DNA from 2 places in the Microbulbifer spongiae genome. Region 2 is predicted to be linked to the other one. Evidence: predicted binding sites of a transcription regulator. Region 2 holds the regulator's gene; the other holds the start of a gene.
The links. The regulator LexA, encoded in region 2, represses DNA repair genes until DNA is damaged. The targets are predictions, from matches to a motif close to ACTGTNTNTANANACAGT.
Positions count from the first base shown of each region.

Region 1: recA (recombinase RecA) is a predicted target of LexA. The motif match lies at 1,487-1,504, and genes of this name have one in related genera.

Region 1 is NZ_CP098023.1:2,938,731-2,942,140, reverse strand. Features, by position in the region: gene M8T91_RS12340 (SDR family NAD(P)-dependent oxidoreductase) at 1-581, shown strand, start outside; gene M8T91_RS12335 (CinA family protein) at 871-1,398, shown strand; gene recA (recombinase RecA) at 1,559-2,593, shown strand; gene M8T91_RS12325 (regulatory protein RecX) at 2,594-3,076, shown strand.
Region 2 is NZ_CP098023.1:1,861,618-1,865,027, forward strand. Features, by position in the region: gene topA (type I DNA topoisomerase) at 1-244, shown strand, start outside; gene M8T91_RS07915 (DUF6586 family protein) at 241-735, shown strand; gene M8T91_RS07920 (hypothetical protein) at 839-1,096, shown strand; gene lexA (transcriptional repressor LexA) at 1,169-1,774, opposite strand; gene M8T91_RS07930 (LOG family protein) at 1,935-2,573, shown strand; gene M8T91_RS07935 (TetR/AcrR family transcriptional regulator) at 2,949-3,410, shown strand, end outside.

The DNA.
Region 1 (3,410 bases), 1.1 Mb from region 2:
ACCTGTCTGCTTCTCTCGATCAGGCCGATGCCATCGCTAGCATTGAACATTTTTTATGTGAATGTTCCACCCCCCCCAACTGGGTGATCAACTGCTGCGGGCTGCTGCACGACAAAACCCACGGGCCGGAAAAATCCCTGGACCAGTGCGACGATAACTGGTTGATGCAGTCCATACGCATCAATCTGCTTACCCATCTGCACCTGGCCCAGGCCCTGAACCGGCAACTCCAGCGCAGGCAGCCACTGTTGTGGGCCTCCCTGTCTGCCAGGGTGGGCAGTATCGGCGACAACCGTTTGGGTGGTTGGTACAGCTACCGCATCAGTAAGGCAGGATTGAATATGCTGATCAGGAACCTGTCTATTGAGTGGGGGCGCCGGTTGGAAAACAGCTGTGTGGTGGCGATTCACCCGGGCACAACCGATACACCGCTCTCCAAACCTTTTCAGACTAATCTTGCCCCCGGCAAGCTCTATAGCGCAGCATTGAGTGCCCGGCGCATGGTGGATGTGCTGGAACAACTTGGCCCCGCGGATAGCGGACAATTGCTGTTTTGGGATGGCAGCCAACTACCCTGGTGAAGAGGAGCGTATTCCCGCCCCTGTCTCTAAAAATACCATGCAAGTAACCGTGCACATGTCTGCCCCGGTAGCCTGCCTATAGTCTTTCTGGGTATGACCGGATTTCTGTCTGCCTATTCTGGGGTGGACATTTTTGTTTTCCGAAAGGGCATTTGGACAGTGCCTGGCGGCTGTCGTGGTCAGTGGGTATTGAATATACAATAGGCCGGGTTGTCGCTATGGTATCTGTACGGGGGAAGTATCCCGGGCGGTTATTCTTCGGCTCGCCGGTTTAAATGGTAAGAACAAGATGGTGGATCATGGGGATATCACCCGGCTGGCTCGACAGCTGGGTGTGGCGTTGGAAAAACGCCGCTGGCGGGTAACTACGGCGGAATCCTGCACGGGGGGGGCGGTTGCTGCGGCAATCACATCGGTGGCGGGAGCCTCCAACTGGTTCGACGGAGCGATTGTCAGTTACGCCAATCGTATCAAGCACAGTGTACTGGGTGTGGATGCCAGGGATCTGAAGTTATTTGGCGCTGTCAGTGAGCCGGTGGCTCGGCAGATGGCCTGTGGAGTGCTGGCGATGATGGATGCCAATCTGGCTGTTGCGATCAGTGGTATCGCCGGCCCCGATGGTGGCACCGAAGAGAAACCCGTGGGCACGGTTTGGATTGCCTGGGCCCACGCAGAGGGACAGGAGCCGGTTCAGATCGATGCCAGCTGTTTTCACTTCCGGGGAGATCGCTCTGCCGTACAGGCGCAGACAGTGGTAGAGGCGATCAGGGGTATGCTGTCCGTACTGGATGAGCATCTGTACCCAGGATGTCTCTAAAGCCAATCCGAATAGCCGGCTGTAGGTGTCTGCGCCCTTGAAAAACCTCCTCCACAGAATAATCGCTGGGCCAGGTCATTGGGCAAAGACTGGTTGCCTATACAGTAATCCTTCGTTAAGCTTGCCACCAATCAACACGGTTCGAAATACGGGAATGATCATGGATTCCAACAAAGACAAGGCTCTGAAGGCGGCGCTGTCGCAGATCGAACGCCAGTTTGGCAAGGGCACAGTGATGCGCATGGGGGACAAGGAGCGGGAACGCATTCCGGCGGTCTCCACCGGCTCCCTCGGCCTGGACGTAGCCCTGGGCATTGGCGGCCTGCCGCGCGGTCGTATTGTGGAAATCTATGGCCCGGAGTCCTCCGGTAAAACCACCCTGACGCTACAGGTGATTGCTGAAGCCCAGCGCGGTGGGGGCACCTGTGCGTTTGTGGATGCGGAACACGCCCTTGATCCCATCTATGCTGAGAAACTCGGCGTCAATGTCGATGAGTTGATTGTGTCCCAGCCGGATACCGGTGAACAGGCTCTGGAAGTGGCGGATATGCTCGTGCGCTCCGGTGCTGTGGATGTATTGGTGGTGGACTCTGTGGCGGCCCTGACGCCACGCGCCGAGATCGAAGGCGAAATGGGGGATGCACACGTTGGCCTGCAGGCCCGCCTGATGTCCCAGGCCCTGCGCAAGCTCACCGCCAATATCAAGAACACCAACACCCTGTGTGTTTTTATTAACCAGATCCGCATGAAGATCGGCGTGATGTTCGGTTCCCCGGAAACCACCACCGGGGGCAACGCGCTCAAGTTCTACTCCTCTGTGCGGCTGGATATCCGCCGCATCGGCTCTGTAAAAGACGGCGATGAAGTGGTGGGTAACGAAACCCGTGTGAAGGTGGTGAAGAACAAGGTGGCGCCGCCGTTCAAGCAGACCGAGTTTCAGATTCTGTACGGCGAAGGCATTAACCTGATTGGCGAGATAGTCGATTACGGCGTTAAGCTGGGCCTGGTGGACAAGGCAGGTGCCTGGTACAGCTATAAGGGCGACAAAATTGGCCAGGGCAAGGCCAATGCCTCCCGATTCCTGCGCGAGAATCCGGATATCCGCCGTGAGATCGAAGAGCAGTTGCGCGCACAACTGCTGGGCGATCTGGTCCCGGCCGGCGCTGAAGAGACTGCGGAACTTCCGCAGGAGTAAATGCCGTATTCCAAACAGGGGATTTCCGCCAATTTTCCGCAAGCATTGCTCGGTGCGGCGCTTGCCCTATTGGCCCGCCGCGAGTATTCCCGCCTGGAATTGCGGCGGAAGCTGACGGGCCGATTTCCCGATGCCGATTTCGGTGCACTGTTCGAATACCTGCAAAGGCACAATTACCAGTCGGACCGGCGTTTCGCCCAGGTCTTTGTCCGGTCGCGGGTCCAGCGCGGCCAGGGGCCCCTGCGCATTAGCCGGGAACTGCAACAGCGTGGCATTGCGGGGGATCTGGCGTCCGGTGCCCTGACGCAGGCCGAGGTGGACTGGTTTGCGTTCGCACAGGAACAGCTGCAGCGAAAGTATTCCGTCCCCATCGGTGCGATGCCGCCGGACCAGCGGGCGAAGGAGTATGCACGGCGCCAGCGTTATCTGGCCTATCGCGGTTTTCCGGCAGAGGTGATTCATTGGGTGCTGGGTGATCAATAACCACACAGTTTTCCTGTTGCCCGATATATAACCAGCGCGATCCTTTTCCCCCGGTCAATGTCCTTCGGTTTGCTGCAACAGTTGTGCTGCAAGATTTAACCAAATCTTCATTGAGTAGCTGTCGCCCCAGCGTGTGCCCAGCGTCTTCGCAGGGATGGGGACACATTCAAGCCCGCTGTATTGCCAGCGACCCCTTGCACAGGGTTTGAGAGAGTGTACGGTTGGTTTGCCAAGTGGAATCACTTGGGTATTGGCTATGCGGTGTCTTTCTCTGTGCACTTCGATTCATGCACCAGAAAGGAATATAACTACCGGGTTGGAAGGAAAGCAGATC
Region 2 (3,410 bases):
CGAAATCGACCCCAAGTACAGCTTCCTTTTTTCTGCCCCGCTCAAAGACAACGAGGGGCGGGACACGGTGGTGCGTTTCAGTCGTAAGATGCAGCAGCAATATGTGCAGTCTGAAGAGGGGGGCAAAGCGACAGGATGGCGTGCTTTCTATCGCGAAGGCACTTGGCAGGTTGAGCCCGGTGGTAAAAGCACCGCTGCCAGACGTAAACCCCCGCGCAAGAAAGCCGCTCAAGGTAATCAATGACGAATCTCTATACGGGTCTGGTTGTCTCTGCGCTGCGCAAATGCCAGCTGTTGTTACAGTTGTCTGGCGAATCTGCCTTGCAAAACAGGGCCCTGCAAGAGGCGGCCCTGTTTCAGTTGTGGAAAGCCTACAAGGCTTACCTCGCTGAGCTGGCAAATGAATTGCAATTGGGTTTCGAGCCCGAGTCATTGCAAGTAGTCCTGGATAGTCTCAAGAGCCGGGGAGTGGTCAGTAGTGAGGCCAGGGAATTGTCCTTGCTCTACGCTGATCCAGATAGCTGGTTGAGCAAGCTGCTTCAATGCTGGAGAAAGCTGCAGCAGTATGCTCCCACACCCACAATGGAATCCGCGCGGAAAGGGGCAAACCTGATCCCACTGTGCAGTATGGCCTCCCCCACATCCGGTGCGCTTTCTGCTGAAATACTGCTGAAGTGGCATGGTGCTCTGAGCGAGTTGGTGCGCAGGCAGCGCGCCAGTTTGGAGGAGTGTTAAGGGTACCTGTGTACCATTTGCTTCGCTTGACTGCGCCCACTGAAACTTATAAATAGCCTGTGTTACACTGGGCGCAAATTGATTTGTGGTGAAGGAAAAGCAAATGTCCTCCGAAACTTTTGAGATTATCGAACTGGCCAATGGCGATGTGGCTTTGCGTCGCAGCGGCCACAAGGAGGACCCTCTGGTGAGTATCCATTTCTCAGCCGAGAGTCTCCAGTTTATGAGAAAACACAAGGTGGCTATTGCCCGGGCTATGCTGGAAGCGGGCATTGAGGCTGTACACAATCTGGATGACCTGGAGCCGGGTTACTTTGAGGAAGACGAGGAATCACTGCCGGTTAACCATACGATCCATTGATCGAGGGGTTACCCCGAAGAGGTTTCAACAGCGGCCAATGGCCGCTGTTTTTCGTATTAAGGCGTGATCAAATCAAGGGGTTTGGCGAATGACGCCCACCGCCAGCCCCTCAATCACAAAGTGGTTGTCCCGCATATCCACCTGAATGATGTCGAAGTCCTCATTTTCAGGCAGCAACTGCACCGCCGCCTGGTTGCCTTTGCGGCGGAAGCGTTTCACGGTGACCTCCTCGTCAATACGTGCCACAACAATCTGCCCATTCCTGACCTGCTCGGTTTTCTGTACCGCGAGCAGATCCCCGTCGAGTATGCCCGCATCGCGCATACTCATCCCGTGTACCCGGAGCAGGTAGTCTGCCGGCGGGCGAAAGAAGTTGGCAGGGAGATGGCAATAGTCCTCGATGTGTTCTGCCGCGAGAATGGGGTGGCCTGCGGCAACACGACCAATGATGGGAAGGCCGGATTGGTGGTCGGGAATCCGAATGCCGCGGGAAGCGCCGGCGACCATCTCAATGGCTCCTTTGCGCGCCAGGGCTTTCAGGTGCTCTTCTGCGGCATTGGGTGACCGGAAGCCCAGCTCCTGGGCAATTTCCGCCCGGGTTGGCGGATAACCAGTTTCTTCCAAATAGGTTTTGATCAGCTCTAGTACTTGGGTTTGTCGGGCAGTGAGATTGGTCATGGGGTTACCTGGTATTCTGTATTTTTATACAGTTGCTGGGATTATATACAGAATTGATGTCTATGCAATCCCAATGCACCCCCGCTGTATATGCTGCTACATTGGTTATGAAAACTGGGAATGAAACACGATTGTTGAAAGGCCTGACAGAGAGGGAACGATGCTGGATGCAAAAATGGCCGAGGCATGGCGGGTGCTGCGTATACAGTCGGAGTTGGTAGATGGCATTGAGCGTTTGATTGCACTCAGTGGCGCGGTTACGGTTTTTGGGGGCGCGCGTTTTACCGAGAGTAGCCCCGAGTACCGGCAGGGTGTGAAGCTCGGTGAGCTATTGGCCGCAGAGGGTATTTCGGTAATCACCGGTGGAGGACCGGGTTTGATGGAGGCGTGTAATCGCGGAGCTTTTGCCCTGCCGGGTACTTCAATTGGGTTGAACATTGAGCTTCCTTTTGAACAGACAGCCAACCCGTATCAGGATATCAGTTTAAATTTCCGTTATTTCTTTGTGCGTAAATTTATGTTTGTCAAACACGCTGTGGGCTTTGTGGGTCTGCCGGGGGGTTACGGTACTTTGGATGAATTGTTTGAGGCATTAACTTTGGTTCAGACACAAAAAGTGCGGCGGTTTCCCATTGTATTAGTGGATAGAAACTACTGGCGTGGTCTCTACAACTGGCTGGTGGATACGGTCTTGGAGCGAGATTGCATTGATGCAGGCGATCTGGATTTATTCCATATCGTGGAAACGGTAGAGGAGGCGGCAGACCTGATACTGCAATTTATGCGGCCCCAGGAGTAAGCGGAATTTTTCCCGTGTGTTGCGCCTGCCTCCTTCTCGTATTTTAATCGGCAAACAAAGCGTCGCATTTAAAAAACAACGCAATTGAACGGGCTGCTTTTGTGACTCGCACCGGCCCGGAGCTGCTGGCTGCGCCGCTTGTGTTGCAATGACCCGGCAATGTATGCCACGGCCGGGTTAGCCATAACTGAGCGAATCATACCTCTCCAAAGGAGCGGTCTGTATCGACAATGTGCTCCCAACCGCTAGCCCCCTGATCACAGCCTCAATGATTGATCGGGATGTGGGAGTAGAATAGGGTGTCGACAGACCGGCGGTGGAGTGTGCTAGTCTGGCCAGAATCAAACACCTGTTTTAAATCCTGGTTGACTGCTTATGAGCCATACGGACACCGTTAGCCGCATACTGGACGCCGCAGAGATCCTGTTTGCGGAGCGCGGCTTTACCGAGACATCCTTAAGGACAATTACCAGCACGGCCGGGGTCAACCTGGCCGCCGTCAATTATCACTTTGGTTCAAAGAAGGCATTGATTCAGGCGGTGTTTGAACGTTTTTTAACCCCGTTCACCTGCGCGCTGGAGTCAGAACTGGACGGGTGTGCTGCATCTGGTCGACACCTGCGTGTGGAAGACCTGCTGGGGAGTCTCTACCGGGTGGGGCTCGGCAGCCTCGGTGAACATGGTCGCGATCCCCAGCGTTTCATGCGCCTTTTAGGGTTGGCCTATACGCAGTTCCAGGGGCATTTGCGCCGTTTTATCGTGTCCCGGTATGGCGATAGCTACCGCCGTTTTGCCGGTCTGCTGGCAGAGGCCCTCCCCGGGATAGACCCCGTCACC